2 regions of the Leifsonia sp. GW821-FHT13C05 genome follow, and region 2 is predicted to be linked to the other one. Evidence: predicted binding sites of a transcription regulator. Region 2 holds the regulator's gene; the other holds the start of a gene.
What was found. The regulator HspR, encoded in region 2, represses chaperone genes until heat shock. The targets are predictions, from matches to a motif close to AAGTTGAGTCNNNNNGACTCAACTT.

Region 1: AC1ROC_RS06440 (ATP-dependent Clp protease ATP-binding subunit) is a predicted target of HspR. The motif match lies at 1,537-1,561, and genes of this name have one in related genera.

Annotation. Positions count from the first base shown of each region.
Region 1 is NZ_JBXAPT010000001.1:1,347,521-1,355,229, forward strand. It holds gene AC1ROC_RS06440 (ATP-dependent Clp protease ATP-binding subunit) at 1-1,517, opposite strand, end outside; gene AC1ROC_RS06445 (hypothetical protein) at 1,741-2,211, shown strand; gene AC1ROC_RS06450 (DNA glycosylase AlkZ-like family protein) at 2,211-3,323, shown strand; gene AC1ROC_RS06455 (SDR family oxidoreductase) at 3,320-4,102, opposite strand; gene AC1ROC_RS06460 (helix-turn-helix transcriptional regulator) at 4,203-5,042, shown strand; gene AC1ROC_RS06465 (MFS transporter) at 5,035-6,657, opposite strand; gene AC1ROC_RS06470 (TetR/AcrR family transcriptional regulator) at 6,744-7,313, opposite strand; gene AC1ROC_RS06475 (alpha/beta fold hydrolase) at 7,420-7,709, shown strand, end outside.
Region 2 is NZ_JBXAPT010000002.1:503,613-511,321, reverse strand. It holds gene AC1ROC_RS09040 (hypothetical protein) at 1-661, shown strand, start outside; gene AC1ROC_RS09035 (GTP pyrophosphokinase) at 674-1,414, opposite strand; gene AC1ROC_RS09030 (C39 family peptidase) at 1,451-2,065, shown strand; gene dnaK (molecular chaperone DnaK) at 2,269-4,131, shown strand; gene AC1ROC_RS09020 (nucleotide exchange factor GrpE) at 4,134-4,826, shown strand; gene AC1ROC_RS09015 (DnaJ C-terminal domain-containing protein) at 4,994-5,983, shown strand; gene AC1ROC_RS09010 (heat shock protein transcriptional repressor HspR) at 5,986-6,402, shown strand; gene tdh (L-threonine 3-dehydrogenase) at 6,514-7,557, shown strand; gene AC1ROC_RS09000 (glycine C-acetyltransferase) at 7,557-7,709, shown strand, end outside.

The DNA.
Region 1 (7,709 bases), on a different contig from region 2:
TCGACCACAGCATCCGGCCGGGGCGCGGAGCCGAGCTCGTCCAGCGAACGCTGCACCGCCTCGATCTCGTCGCGGAGGCGCGACGCCTCCTCGTAGTGCTCGGACGCGACAGCGGAGTTCTTCTCCGACTCGAGGGTGGCGAGGGTCGCCATCAGCTCTGTCGTGTCGACGCGCTTGCCGAGACGCAGGCGGAGGCGAGCCCCAGCCTGGTCGATGAGGTCGATGGCCTTGTCCGGCAGGAAGCGGTCGGAGACGTAGCGGGCGGACAGTTCGACGGCCGCGCGGATCGCGTCGTCGGTGTATCGCACCCCGTGGTGCTCCTCGTACGCTCCGCGGAGCCCGGAGAGGATGAGCACGGCGTCCTCGATGCTGGGCTCGCCGACCGTCACGGGCTGGAAGCGGCGTTCGAGGGCCGGGTCCTTCTCGATGCGGCGGTACTCCTTGAGCGTGGTCGCGCCGACCAGGTGCAGGTCGCCCCTGGCGAGCCGCGGCTTCAGGATGTTGCCGGCGTCCATGCCGCCGGACTCTCCCGAGCCGCCGGCGCCGACCACGGTGTGCAGCTCGTCGATGAACACGATGAGCTCGTCCTTGGCCGCGCTGATCTCGTCCATCAGCTTCGTGAGGCGCTCCTCGAAGTCGCCGCGGTAGCGGGTGCCGGCCACCATTCCGGCGAGGTCGAGCGACACCACGCGCTTGTCGCGCAGCTGCTCCGGCACTCCGCCGTCGACGATCGCGCTGGCGAGGCCTTCGACGATCGCGGTCTTGCCGACGCCCGCCTCACCGACGAGCACCGGGTTGTTCTTGGTGCGCCGGGACAGGATCTCCACGGTCTGCTCGATCTCGTCGAGCCTGCCGATCACCGGGTCGAGCTTGCCGTCGCGGGCGAGCGCGGTCAGGTCGGTGCCGAACTGGTCGAGCATCGGAGTGGTGGATGCGTTCTCCGCGTCCTCTCCGTCAGCGGCCTGTCCAGCAGTTCCGGCGCCGACGGTCGTGGTCTGGCGCATGGCGGAGGTCAGCGCATCCGGGGTGACGCCTGCCGCCTGCAGCACCTGCCCCGCGGGGGCGTCCTGGATGATGACGAGCGCGAAGAAGAGGTGCTCGGGGTCGATGTACGTCGATCCGGATGCGCGGGCGACCTGGTACGCGTGGAACAGCGCCCGCTGGGCGGACGGGGTGATGGATGCGGCATCCACGTCGACGGGGTCGCCCGTCTGCGGGAGTCGCTGCTCTGCCGCGGCGGCGACCGCCTGCGGGTCCGCGCCGATGCGGCGCATGGCGTCTGCGGCGGGCTCTGCCGTCGCCATGACGCGGAGGATGTGCAGGGCGTCGAGCTCCCGGTGGCCGTGTTCGAGCGCGAACCGTCCGGCCTCGGCGAGGGTCTCCTGCGTGCGCCGGCTCAGGAACCGGCTGATGTCGATGGAGCGCGCGGTACGCGCACGCTCACCCGCGAGGTAACGGGCGAGGAACTCGTCGAACGAGTTTCCTTCGTTACTGTCGGGAGTGAAGTCTTCGGGCACGAAATCTCCTGTGTGTTGAAAGTTGAGTGAACTGCACTCAAGTTCAACGCTGCGGGGTGCGAGGTATTCCCGCAGGCCCGAACACAGCCGCGGCGCGTTCGCCGTCGACCGTCGGCCGCGTTAACCTTGGTGGATGGAAAGTCGCGCCGGCTCCAGGAATGGCGTCGCGAATGCCAAGGCGAGGGCGCTGTACGACGCTGTAGCGTCAGCGCTCCAGTCCCCCATGCACGCCGACGCCGACACGGTCTCCGTCGAGCACGACGCCGCCCGATTCCTCGTCCGCTTCAGCGACCTCCCTCTCGCCGCGTTCCGTGCGCGGGTGCCGCTGTCCACGCCGCCCGCCCAGGCCAAGTCCGCCGTCGCGAACGCCGCGCGGAAGGCGCACGCGAACATCCTGCAGTGGCGGGAGCTCGGCTACCTCAACGAGGTGGGGGCCAAGATCACCGCTCTCCGCGACGGCGGTGCGTACGCAGGCCGCCTGTTCGAGGCGTACGGCGCAGGGCGGCTCGACGAGGCGGAACTCGTGGCGCGGCTGCGCGAGATCCCTCCGGTCCCCCTCGACGGCCTGCCGCTCGGCCAGGGCGGTGGAGGACCGATGGAGGTCGCGGGCACAGCACTCCGGCGGCACCTCATCTCCTCTGCGCTGTTCGAGCACATCGTCGAGGAACTGGCGGACGCGGGACACCAGGCCTGATGCCGTCCACCGGGCTGAGCCGCGCGGAGGCGCGCAGGATCGCGGTGACCGCGCAGCGCCTCGACGCCGACCGGCCCACCGAACTGATCCCCCTGGTCGAGCAGCTCACCCTGCTGCAACTCGACCCGACGGCGGCCATCGCACCGAGCGCAGAGCTGATCGCCTGGACCCGTCTCGGCTCCGCCTTCCGGCCGGAGCAGCTGCGCCAGGCGGTCGAGACCGACCGCACCCTGTTCGAGCAGAAGGCGCAGGACGACCAGAGCACCCCGCCCATCGCCATGCTCCGCCCCACCTCCGCCCTCGGCCTGCACCTCGACGCGATGGCCAGGTGGCCGCGCGAGGGAAGCGGCGTGCACGCCTGGCTGGAGGCGAACGCGCAGTTCCGCCTGGATGTGCTCGCCCGGCTGCGCACCGACGGCCCTCTGCTCTCCCGCGACATCCCTGATACGGCGGCCGTGCCGTGGGAGTCCAGCGGCTGGACGCACGGCCAGAACGTGACCAGGATGCTCGAGTTCCTCTCCGCCCGGGGCGAGATCGCGACCGCAGGCCGCATCGGCAAGCAGCGCACGTGGGACCTCGCGGAGCGCGTCTATCCGTCCGGCATCGAGGTCGTCCCCGAGGAGGAGGCCGCACGCATCCGGGATGCCCGTCGCCTGCGCTCGCAGGGCATCGCCCGCGCCGCGATGGTCGGCGAAGCGGGCGTGCCGGTCGAGATCGAGGGCAGCAGCCGGCCGTGGCGGGCCGACCCGGATGCGCTGGACGCTCTGGATGCCGGCGCCGGCCACGCGTTCTCCGGCCGCACCGCGCTGCTCTCGCCGTTCGACAGGCTCATCCACGACAGGGTGCGCACGCTGGAGGTCTTCGAGTTCGAGTACCTGCTGGAGATGTACAAGCCGGCCGCGAAGCGACGCTGGGGCTACTTCGCGCTGCCGATCCTGCACGGCGACCGGCTGGTCGGCAAGCTCGACGCGACCGCGGACAAGAAGGCGGGCGTCCTCCGCGTCTCCGCCGTGCACGAGGACACACCGTTCACGCCGGAGACGCGGGATGCGGTCGACGCCGAGATCGCCGACCTCGCCGCCTGGCTCGGCCTCGCCGTCGAGCGCGCCTAGTTCGCCGCGACCGGCGCCTTCCCGTGCGGGTCGCTCGCGTTGAGCGCAGCCACCACCATCTCGTAGTCGCCGCGCGCCTCTCCGTAGCGCAGGAACTTCACCCGGTCGACCAGGATCTCCCGCGCATCCGGCTGCGTCTCCAGCAGCTCCATGACCTCGGAGACGAACGCGTCGAGCGGCATCGCCACCTCGCTCTCCTCCTGGCCGGGCAGCAGCCCGGTGCGCACCGCGGGTGGCACCAGCTCGACGACGCGCACGCTCGTGTCGGCCAGCTGCAGCCGGATGCTCTCGCTCAGCTGGTGGATGGCCGCCTTGGTCGCGTTGTAGCTCGGCGTCACGGCGAGCGGGGCGAACGCCAGACCGGACGAGACGGTGACGATGGTCGCATCCTGCCTGCTCTGCAGGTGCTCGGTGAACGCGGCGATCAGCCGGATCGGGCCGAGCAGGTTGGTGACGACGGTGGCCTCGGCGGACGCTAGGAATCCTGCTGCCGAGTGCCAGTCCTCCACCCGCATGATCCCGGCCATCGCGATCAGTACGTTGAGGTCGGGATGCGCGGCGATCACCGCTGCGGACGCCGACCGGATGCTCTCCGGGTCGGCCGTGTCGATCCGCACGGTGTGGATGCCCGGGTGCTCGTCCGCGATCCGTTCGAGCAGTTCTGCCCGGCGGCCGCCGACGATGACGGTGTTGCCCTTCGCGTGCAGGGCGACGGCGATGGCGAGGCCGATCCCGCTGGTCGCGCCGGGGATGAAGACGGTGTTTCCTGTGATGTTCATGCTTCGAGTGTCCGGGGGCTGCGCGCCTCCCGGCAGAGAGCGGTTATCGGGGGATGCGCGATCCCTGGCTCGCCACGGCCGGACGACGGATGATGGACACATGGACCGCGCAGACCTCGCCGATTTCCTCCGCAGACGCCGGGAGGAGTTGCAGCCCTCCGACGTCGGTCTCGCGTCCGGCGCCCGCCGCCGCGCGCCCGGCCTGCGGCGGGAGGAGGTGGCGCAGCTGGCGAACATGTCCGCCGACTACTACACCAGGCTCGAGCAGCAGCGCGGCCCGCAGCCGAGCGAGCAGATGCTCGGCTCCCTCGCCCGCGCCCTCCGCCTGAGCGGCGACGAGCGCGACTACCTGTTCCGCGCGGCAGGCCACAACCCGCCCGACCGGTTCGCCGGGGCGGCGCACGTCGCCCCCGCTCTGCTCCGCGTGCTCGACCGGCTCGACGACACCCCCGCCCTGATCCTGTCCAACCTCGGGGAGACCCTGGTGCAGAACGGCATGTCGGCCGCGCTGCTCGGCGACCGCTCCGGCTTCACCGGTATCGAACGGTTCGAGGCGTACCGGTGGTTCGTGCATCCGGAGACCGAGCGCATCCGGTACCCGGAGGACGACAGGGACAGGCAGAGCCGCGCGCAGGTCGCCTCGCTGCGGGTCGCGTACGGCGCGATGGGCTCCGCCTCGCAGGCGGGCGAGCTGGTGCGCGCCCTGCAGCGGGAGAGCGCGGAGTTCGCCGAGCTGTGGGACAGGCACGAGGTCGCCAACCGGTTCGAGGACCACAAGACCTTGGTGCATCCGGAGCTCGGCCCGATCGAGCTGGACTGCCAGGTGCTGTTCACCGAGGACCAGTCGCAGTGTCTGCTCGTCCTCACCGCTCCCCCGCGCACCGACGGCGCGGAGAAGCTCGCCCTGCTCGGCGTGCTCGGGATGCAGGCGTTCAGCTGACCGTCTTCTCGGTCTCCTCTTCCCGCTTGCGCCCCAGCACCTGCGTCGGGATGCCGCGCGACAGCGCGAGGGAGCCGACCGAGATCACGATGAGGCCGAAGATCGAGATCCTGAGCGACGAGAGCTGCGAATCCCGGTAGATCGACTCCAGCGTCTTCGCGTCGCTCTCCGACAGCCCTGCGTCCTCACCGATCTTCTGCACGCTGTCCGCCGGGACGATGTCGACGCCGCCGTTCGTCCGCTCCTGCACGGTCGACTGCACACTGTCGGGCAGGCTGCTGCTGGACACGCCAGAGGCGAACGACGTGGCGAGCGCGCCGATCAGGATCGAGCCGATCAGCGCCGTGCCGAGCGACGAGCCCAGGTTCTGGAACACGCCCTGCAGGCCGCCGACCTCGCTGGACTGCTTCTCGCCGACACTGGACATGTTCACGTTGCCGAGCTGGGAGGCCAAGAGCCCGAGCGCCCCGCCGGCCAGGAACATCCCGATGCCGAACAGCCAGCTCCGCAGGTCGGCGGTGACCGCACCGAGCAGGATGAGCGAGCTGACCACCAGGATCACCTGCCCCACCCGCACGATCCGCCTCGGCGACCAGAACCGGGACAGCATCGTGCCGAGCACGGAGAACAAGATGAGCGCGATGGAGAGCGGGAAGATCTTGAGCCCCGTGGAGAGCGCATCCAGCCCCAGCGTCATCTGCAGGTAGACCGGCACCATGAAGAACAGCCCGGCCGTGACCGCGTACTGCGCGCCGAGCACGCTGAGGCCGCTGCGCAACTGCCGGATGCCGAACATCTCGATGTGCACGAGCGGCGATCTGCCGGAGTCGGCCAGTTTCCGCTGCCTTCGCGCGAACAGGAACAGCAGCACGCCGCCGATCAGCATGAACCAGGCCGTCAGCGAGATCCCGAACGGGTTGATCGGCACGCCGCCGATCACCGGGGAGTGCAGCGGGATGAGCCAGCCCCAGGTCTTGCTCTGCAGCATCCCGTAGACCACGAACACCAGGCCGAACGCCGACAGCAGCACGCTCCACACGTCGATCCTCGACTTCGTGCGTCCCGTCGCGTCGCGCACCACCCTGCTGAAGAGCACGACCACCGCCATGATGACCACCTCGGAGACGAACACGTATCGCCAGTCGAGGTAGGTGGTGACGTACCCGCCGATCAGCGGCCCGGCGGCGACCGCCGCACCGGAGACGGCTCCGATGATCGCGTACGCCGTGATCCTGTCGTGCCCGCGGTAGTTGTCGGCGATCAGGGCGGCGATGGCCGGGATGACCAGCACGGCCCCCAGCCCCTCGATCACGGACCAGCCGAGGAACAGCGTCTCGATGTTCGGGCTGACCGCGGTCAGCAGCGACCCCAGGGCGTACACGCACGAGCCGATCACGAACGCCCTGCGCCTGCCCCAGACGTCGCCGAGCTTCGCGCCGAGCAGCATGAACGCCGCCATCGTCAGCGTGTAGAAGGTGATAGCGGCCTGCATCGCCGCGACCGTGGTGTGCAGGTCGGCCACGACGGTCGAGATGGAGACGTTCATCACGGTGCCGTCGAGCACCATCACGAACTGGGCGCTTCCCAGGACGATGACGACCGACCACTTCTTCATGTGCGGCTCCCGACTCTGCGGGGTGTTCCTCCCCGACCGGATGCGCTCAGTATGTTCCTCCGCGCGCATCGGCCGCAATGGCGCGGTCAGCCGCGGTCGGAGCTCCTCGCCGCGCGCACCAGGATGCGCGCGGCGTCCCTCGCCTGCTCTGCAGCGTCCGCCGTCCCGGCGATGGCCGCTGTGGTCTGCGCGCCCTCGGCGAGGATCGCGAGCTGGGGAGCGAGCGACGGGGATGCGCCGGCCTCCTCGACGAGCCGGGCGACGTACTCCTGGAACGACTGCTTGTGCTTCCTGGCCGCCGCGACGACATCCGGATGCCCGCCGCCGAGCTCCCCGAACGCGTTGATGAAGCCGCAGCCGCGGAACGAGTCGTCGGCGAACCAGTCCGCCAGGTAGTCGTAGATGGCGAGGAGCTTCTCTTCCGGGTCGTCGACGGTGGCGACCCTGCCTGCGACGCCGTCCGTCCACATCCGGTGCCTCCTGTCGAGCACGGCGAGCACGAGGTCGTCCTTCGACGGGAACTCCAGGTACAGCTTCCTGAGCGACACGCCCGCCGTGTCGCGGATCTCGTCCATGCCGACGGCCGTGATGCCGCGCGCGTAGTAGAGGTCGTCCGCCGCGTCGACGATGCGGTCCCGCACAGCTTCTCCGGTCATAGCCAGAAGTATAGCTTGCGCGAGAACCATCGTTCTCATATGATCGTCAACAGCAGCCGAGAACGACCGTTCTCGGCGAACAGCACACACGAAAAGGGATACGGACATGGCGTTCATCACCGTCGGCGAAGAGAACAGCACCCCCATCGAGCTCTACTACGAAGACCACGGGACGGGCCGGCCCGTCGTCCTCATCCACGGCTTCCCGCTGGACGGCCACTCCTGGGAGAAGCAGTCCGCCGCCCTCCTGGACGCCGGCTATCGCGTGATCACCTACGACCGCCGCGGCTTCGGCCAGTCGAGCCAGCCGGCTACCGGATACGACTACGACACCTTCACCTCCGACCTCGCCACCGTCCTCGAGACGCTCGACGTCCGGGATGCGGTCCTCGTCGG
Region 2 (7,709 bases):
CGCGGGCGGACCGTACGATCCGTTCGCCTACCGCCCGTGGTGGGAGCCGTTCGCCTGGTTCGCACTGGTGGCGGTGACCAGGCTCGGCCTGCTGCACATCCATCTGGTGCTGAACACGCAGCGCCGGTTCACGGGCCCGGTGATGAGCAACGTGACCGTGGTGACCCTGCTGCTCGTGGGTGCGCTGACGCTCGGCCTCTCGCTGCCGCTTGCGCTGCCGACGGTGGACTTCGGCGAGACGTACTGGCGGCTGCTGGCGGTGGTGGCGATCCTGGATGCGCTGGGCACGATCCTGATCCCGCTCACGTACTCGCTGTTCGGGCCGAAGGCGGCGGTGCAGCAGCAGGTGCCACCGCCCGCGGCGACGTTCGCGCCGCAGGCGTTCCCGTCGGCGCCGCCCGCCGCATCCACCCCGCCGATGGCGTTCACGCCGCCTGTCGCGCCCGCAGCGCCCGCATTCCCCGCCCAGGCCGCGCCCGCCCCGCCGGCTGCACCCGCCGCACCGACCGCATCCACCACCCCGGTGCCGCCGACCGCCGCGTACCCGCGGCTCGACGCCGCCGCCGGGCTACGGCTGGAGTGGCCCCGCTACATCAGCGGCCAGCCGCTCCCTGCTCGCCCAGACGGCTCCCCGGACTTCACGGGCGTCGTCGGATACTGACCCGCGGGATGCCTAGATCGCGATCGGCAGCGTGTACTGGTTGCCGCCGTGGTTGCGCACCTGGCGGTGCAGGCTCTCCATCGTGATGTCGAGCTGGTTCGCCTTGACGGCGGCGTCGGTGAGGTCGCGCAGCAGCTCATCCGGCACCTCGCCGTCGTACTTGTAGTAGATCTTGTGCTCGAGGCTCGCCCAGAAGTCCATCGCGACCGTGCGGATCTGCACCTCGACGGGCACCGCGATCGGCCCGCCGGACAGGAACACCGGGACCTCGACGATCGCGTGCAGGCTCTTGTAGCCGTTGGGCTTCGGGTGCGCGATGTAGTCCTTCACGCGCAGCACGTTCACGTCCGCCTGCGCGGAGAGCAGCTCGAACACGTGGTAGACGTCGGAGACGAAGCTGCAGACGATCCGGATGCCCGCGATGTCGGTGATCGCCTCCCTGATCGCGTCGAACGACGGCTCGCACTCTTTGCGGACGATCTTCTGCTCGATGCTCTCCGCCGACTTGAGCCTGCTGTTGATGTGCTCGATCGGGTTGTAGTCGTGCAGCTCGGCGAACTCTTCGCGGAGGATCGACACCTTGGTGGAGATCTCGTCGATGCCGAACTTGTAGGGCATGATGAACCGCGCGAAGTCCGTGTTGAACGCCTGCACCTCATCCAGAGTCGCCGGGTCGATGTTCTGCAGAGCCTCGATGGCCCTGGACGACAGCAGCGGGCCGTTGTGATCGACGTGAAAGGACTCCGGAACCATGTACAGCACGCTATCGACGGTCCTTGTGGAGGCGGTGTGAATCCGGGGTCGTCATTCCCGTACGAGTCGCAGTGGGGCGACCCGCGCTGCAACGAGGCGCTGATCGTCCGCGGGGAGGACCCGGCGGCCCACCACGACTGGATGCTCGACGGGTACGCGACCGCCGACGAGTACCGCTACTGGGCGCGAAACGTCTGCGGCCTGGCCTGCCTCCGTTCCGTGGTGCGGGTGTGGCGGCCGTCCGCCGCCGATGCGACGATGCGCGAGCTGATCGATGGGGCGATGGATGCTGGCGCGCTCGTCCCGGAGGAGCACACCGTCCGCGGCCTCTACTACCGCCCGTTCCTCTCCTGGATCGCCGACGAGTTCGGCCTGGACGGCGAGGTCGTCGAGGGGGTGACCGCGCGCGAGCACTTCTCGGCGGTGGCGCCCGGCGTCGTGGCCATCGCGTCTGTCGCGCCCGAGATCCGCTACCCGGACCGGCCCAACGAGCGGGTCGGCGGCCACCTCGTGCTCGTGCACGGCTTCGACGGGGAGACCGTGTCGTTCCACAATCCGTCCGGCATCGGGCGGACGGCGGCGGACGCATCCCTGCCCGTCGATGAGTTCGAGCGCTTCTACGCCGGGCGCGGGATGCTCCTCCGCGACTGAGCATTCACGGCTGGATGCGCCGTTCTTCCCGCCGATTCCGGGAATGAAACCCCTCTCGCCAAAGTTGAGTCTAGTGTGCTCAAGTTTAGAGCTCGCAGCTTGACAGCCTCCCCCGCGGATGCGACACTTGAGCCGTCGGGACTCAACTCTTGACCCCCAGCTTTTACAACCGAACATCCAGCAACAAAAGGAGAACAGCACATATGTCACGTGCAGTAGGAATCGACCTCGGAACCACGAACTCGGTCGTCGCCGTCCTCGAGGGTGGCGAGCCCACCGTCATCGCCAACGCGGAGGGTTTCCGCACCACCCCGTCGGTCGTCGCGTTCACGAAGGACGGCGAGGTGCTCGTCGGCGAGACCGCCAAGCGCCAGGCCGTGACCAACGTCGACCGCACCATCGCGTCGGTCAAGCGCCACATGGGCACCGACTGGACGGTCGAGATCGACGACAAGAAGTACACGCCGCAGGAGATCTCGGCCCGCATCCTCGCCAAGCTCAAGAGGGACGCGGAGCAGTACCTCGGAGACACCGTGACGGACGCCGTCATCACCGTCCCCGCGTACTTCAACGACGCCGAGCGTCAGGCCACCAAGGAGGCCGGTGAGATCGCGGGCCTCAACGTGCTCCGCATCATCAACGAGCCCACCGCAGCCGCACTCGCGTACGGCCTCGACAAGGGCAAGGAAGACGAGCTCATCCTGGTCTTCGACCTCGGTGGTGGAACCTTCGACGTCTCCCTCCTCGAGGTGGGCAAGGACGACGACTTCTCGACCATCCAGGTCCGCGCGACCGCCGGTGACAACCGCCTCGGTGGAGACGACTGGGACCAGCGCATCGTCGAGTGGCTGATCAAGCGCTTCAAGGACTCGACCGGTGTCGACGTCTCGAAGGACAAGATCGCCCTGCAGCGTCTGAAGGAAGCCGCTGAGCAGGCCAAGAAGGAGCTCTCGTCGAGCATGTCGACGAGCATCCAGCTGCCGTACCTGTCGCTGACGGAGAACGGCCCGGCCAATCTCGACGAGACGCTCACCCGCGCCCAGTTCGAGCAGATGACCAGCGACCTCCTCGACCGCACCAAGAAGCCGTTCCAGGACGTCATCCGTGAGGCCGGCATCAAGGTGTCCGACATCTCGCACGTCGTGCTCGTCGGTGGTTCCACCCGCATGCCCGCCGTGAGCGAGCTCGTGAAGCAGGAGACCGGCGGCAAGGAGCCCAACAAGGGCGTGAACCCGGATGAGGTCGTCGCCGTCGGCGCCGCACTCCAGGCCGGCGTCCTGAAGGGCGAGCGCAAGGACGTCCTGCTCATCGACGTGACCCCCCTGAGCCTCGGAATCGAGACCAAGGGCGGCATCATGACGAAGCTGATCGACCGCAACACCGCGATCCCGACCAAGCGCAGCGAGACCTTCACGACCGCGGACGACAACCAGCCGTCCGTCGCCATCCAGGTCTTCCAGGGCGAGCGTGAGTTCACCCGCGACAACAAGCCGCTCGGCACCTTCGAGCTCACCGGCATCGCCCCGGCACCCCGTGGCATCCCGCAGGTCGAGGTGACCTTCGACATCGACGCCAACGGCATCGTGCACGTGTCCGCCAAGGACAAGGGCACCGGCAAGGAGCAGTCGATGACGATCACCGGCGGTTCCTCGCTGCCGAAGGACGACATCGAGCGCATGGTGCGCGAGGCCGAGGAGCACGCGGCCGAGGACAAGAAGCGTCGTGAGACCGCCGAGACCCGCAACACGGCCGAGCAGCTCGCATACTCGATCGAGAAGCTGATCAAGGACAACGAGGACAAGCTCCCCGAAGACGTCAAGAACGAGGTCCAGGGCGACGTCGACGCGTTGAAGACCGCACTCGCGGGCGACGACGAGGACGCTGTCAAGACCGCGTACGACAAGCTCAACGCGAGCCAGCAGAAGCTCGGAGAGGCGATCTACTCGTCCGCTCAGGCCGACGCGGGCGCCGGTGAGCAGGCTCCTGCAGGTGACCAGCCCGCCGAGGAGAACTCGGACGAGGATGTCATCGACGCAGAGGTCGTCGAAGACGAGGAGAAGAAGTAAGCATGTCGGACCAGAACCCCAACGGGCAGGGCGAAGACCCTGAGCGCGAGGAGCCGGTAGTCCGCGACAAGCGGAGGATCGACCCCGAGACCGGCAAGGTTCGGCAGCCGGCGGGCCAGGACGGCCAGGACGGCCAGGAGGGCGGGGACGCCGGAAACGACGCCCCCGACCTCGCCCACGAGGAACTCGTCGATGTCGGCCCGGCCGACGGCGAGGGCCTCGGGTCCTTCCTCTCCGACGAAGACCTGGACGTGCTGAGCGGCCAGTCGACGGCGGACCAGCTCGCGGCCGAACGGCTCGCCGACCTCCAGCGGGTCACCGCGGAGTACGCGAACTACCGCAAGCGGACAGAGTCCAACCGCGAGATCGAGCGCGAGCGCGCGGTCGGCGACACGGTGAAGAGCCTTCTTCCCGTGCTCGACGACCTCGACCGTGCCGAGAAGCACGGCGACCTCGAAGAGGGCAGCGCGTTCTCGACCATCGCGGCCAAGCTCCGGACCACCGCTGAGCGACTCGGCCTCACGCCGTACGGCGAGAAGGGCGACCCGTTCGACCCGCAGATCCACGAGGCGATCTTCCAGCAGCCGACCCCCGGCGTGACGGTCGACACCGTCGCGGACGTGGTCGAGACGGGCTACAAGCTCGGCTCCACCACGGTGCGGGTGGCCAAGGTCGTCGTCGCGGTTCCGGCCTAGGCTCCGGATGCGCACGCCACGCGAAGCGGCGGGATCCTCATCCCGCCGCTTCCGTGGTGCGCGCTCGCGATAGATGCAGACTTCATACACACAGACTTCACACCAACAGACTTCACACCAACAGACTTCATACACACAGGCACACACAGGCTGAGAAAGGAGGCGCCGTGGCAAGCCAGGACTGGTTCGACAAGGACTTCTACAAGGTTCTTGGCGTCTCCAAGGACGTCACCCCCGCGGAGCTCAAAAAGGTCTACCGCAAGCTCGCGCGCAAGTATCACCCGGACTCCAACCCGGGCGACCCGGCGGCAGAGGCCAAGTTCAAGGAGATCAGCGAAGCGCACTCCGTGCTCGGTGATCCCGAGCAGCGCAAAGAGTACGACCAGATTCGCGCGATGGGCTCCGGTGCCCGCTTCACCGCGCCGGGCTCGGCAGGCCAGGGCGGCTTCGACGACGTGTTCGGCGGGATGTTCGGCGGCGGTGGCAACCGCGGATACAGCTACCAGCAGGGCGGCAACTTCGACGACGTGTTCGGAGGGCTGTTCGGCAACAGCGGCGGTGGCTTCGGTTCGGCGAGCGGCGGATTCCGCGGCTACGGCGGACCGACCCGCGGCCGCGACGTGACCGCGCACACCACCATCGACTTCATCACGGCGACCAAGGGCGAGACCATCACCCTGCAGGCGTCGGACGGCAAGCCGATCAAGGTCAAGATCCCTGCCGGCGTCGCCGACGGGCAGAAGATCAAGCTGCGCGGCAAAGGCCAGCCCAGCCCGGATGGCGGAGAGCCGGGCGACATCGTCCTCACCGTCACCGTGCGCAAGCACCCGGTGTTCGAGCGCGACGGGCTCAACCTGCGCGTCACGGTTCCCGTGACGTTCGCGGAGGCGGCCCTCGGCGCGACCATCGAGGTGCCGACGCTGGGCGGCGACCCCGTCAAGCTGCGCGTCGCTCCGGGAACGCCGAGCGGCCGCGTGCTGCGCGTCAAGGGCCGCGGGGTGCAGACCTCGAAGGGCACCGGCGACCTGCTCGCCGTCGTCCAGGTGGCCGTGCCGTCGCACCTGTCCGCCGAGGCTCAGGAGGCGCTCAAGGAGTTCGCCGCGAAGCTTCCGGACGAGAACCCGCGCGAAGAGCTGCTCGCCAAGGCCCGCGCCTGATCATGGATGAGAACAGCCAGGTCTTCGTGATCTCGATCGCGGCCGAACTGGCGGGGATGCACCCACAGACCCTCCGCCAGTACGACAGGCTCGGTCTCGTCAGCCCGAGCAGGACGGCGGGCAAGTCCCGCAGGTACTCGATGCGGGATGTGGCGAAGCTGCAGGAGATCGCGCGGCTCGGCGCGGAGGGCGTGAGCCTGGAAGGGATCAGGCGCATCCTGGACCTGGAGGATCAGGTGGGAGCGCTGACCACCAGGGTCCGCGAACTGGAGACGGCGCTGGCCGACGAGCTCCTGAACCGCCCGGGCCACCGCGTGTTCGCCGCCGGCCCCGCGGGCGAGGTCGTCTCGCTGCGCGCGGGCACCCGAACCAGGCGCAGCACCCAGGTGGTCGTCTGGCGCCCGCTCGACAGAGACTGAAGCCTCTCGCCCGTCTAGGCTGTCAGCGGCGATACGTCCCGCCTCACGAGGGCGGCGCATCCCGAACAGCTTCAGCACCCCCACGAGGGGCCGTCCACAAGGAAGGTGGCGATGAAGGCTCTCTTCAAGAGCGAGGCCGGACCCGGTCTCGAACTGGTCGACGTACCGGAGCCCGTGATCGGGCAGGAGGACGTCAAGATCCGCGTGCTGCGGACGGGCATCTGCGGAACCGATCTGCACATCCAGCGCTGGGACGACTGGGCGGCCTCCGCCGTCGCCGCCCCGCTGATCCCCGGGCACGAGTTCTTCGGCGAGGTGGTCGAGGTCGGGCCGCTGGTGCACGACGTCGCCGTGGGCGATCAGGTGTCCGGCGAAGGGCACATCGTCTGCGGAACCTGCCGCAACTGTCGCGCCGGCCGCCGCCAGATGTGCATCCGCACCCAGGGCCTCGGCGTGCAGCGCAACGGTTCGTTCGCCGAATACCTCACCCTCCCCGCCACCAACGTCTGGGTGCACCACAGCACCATCGAGCCGGAGGTCGGCGCACTGTTCGACCCGCTCGGCAACGCGGTGCACACGGCCCTCGCGTTTCCCGTGGTCGGCGAGGACGTGCTGGTCACCGGATGCGGCCCCATCGGCCTCATGGCCATCGCCGTCGCGAGGCACGTCGGAGCGCGGTTCATCGTCGGCACGGACATCAGCGCATCCCGGCTCGCTCTCGCGGAGGGCATGGGCGCCGACTACACGGTCGACGTCTCGCAGGCCCCCATCCGCTCGGCGCAACAGGCGCTCGGGATGCGCGAAGGCTTCGACGTCGGCTTCGAGATGAGCGGGGCGCCCAGCGCGCTGCCGCAGATGATCGAGAACATGAACCACGGCGGCCGCATCGCCATGCTCGGGCTTCCCTCCGCGCCGATCGCGATCGACTGGGGCAACGTGGTCACCCACATGCTCACCCTCAAGGGCATCTACGGCCGTGAGATGTTCGAGACCTGGAACGCGATGGGCGCGATGCTGCAGACGTCGGCGACGCTGCGCGACGCCATCGCCTCCATCGTCTCCGACCGGTTCGCCGCGCGGGACTGGGAGAAGGGTTTCGCCGCCGCGGCGTCGGCAGGCGGAGGCAAAGTGATCCTGGATTGGACGGAGCTCTGATGTACGGAACGTTTCGGGAGACGGTCGCGACGCAGCTGAGCGAGATCGAGGAGGCCGGGCTCACCAAGCGCGAGCGCAGCATCCACGGTCCGCAGTCGTCGCAGATCGTGGCGGACGGCGCGGAGGTGCTCAACTTCTGCGCCAACAACTAC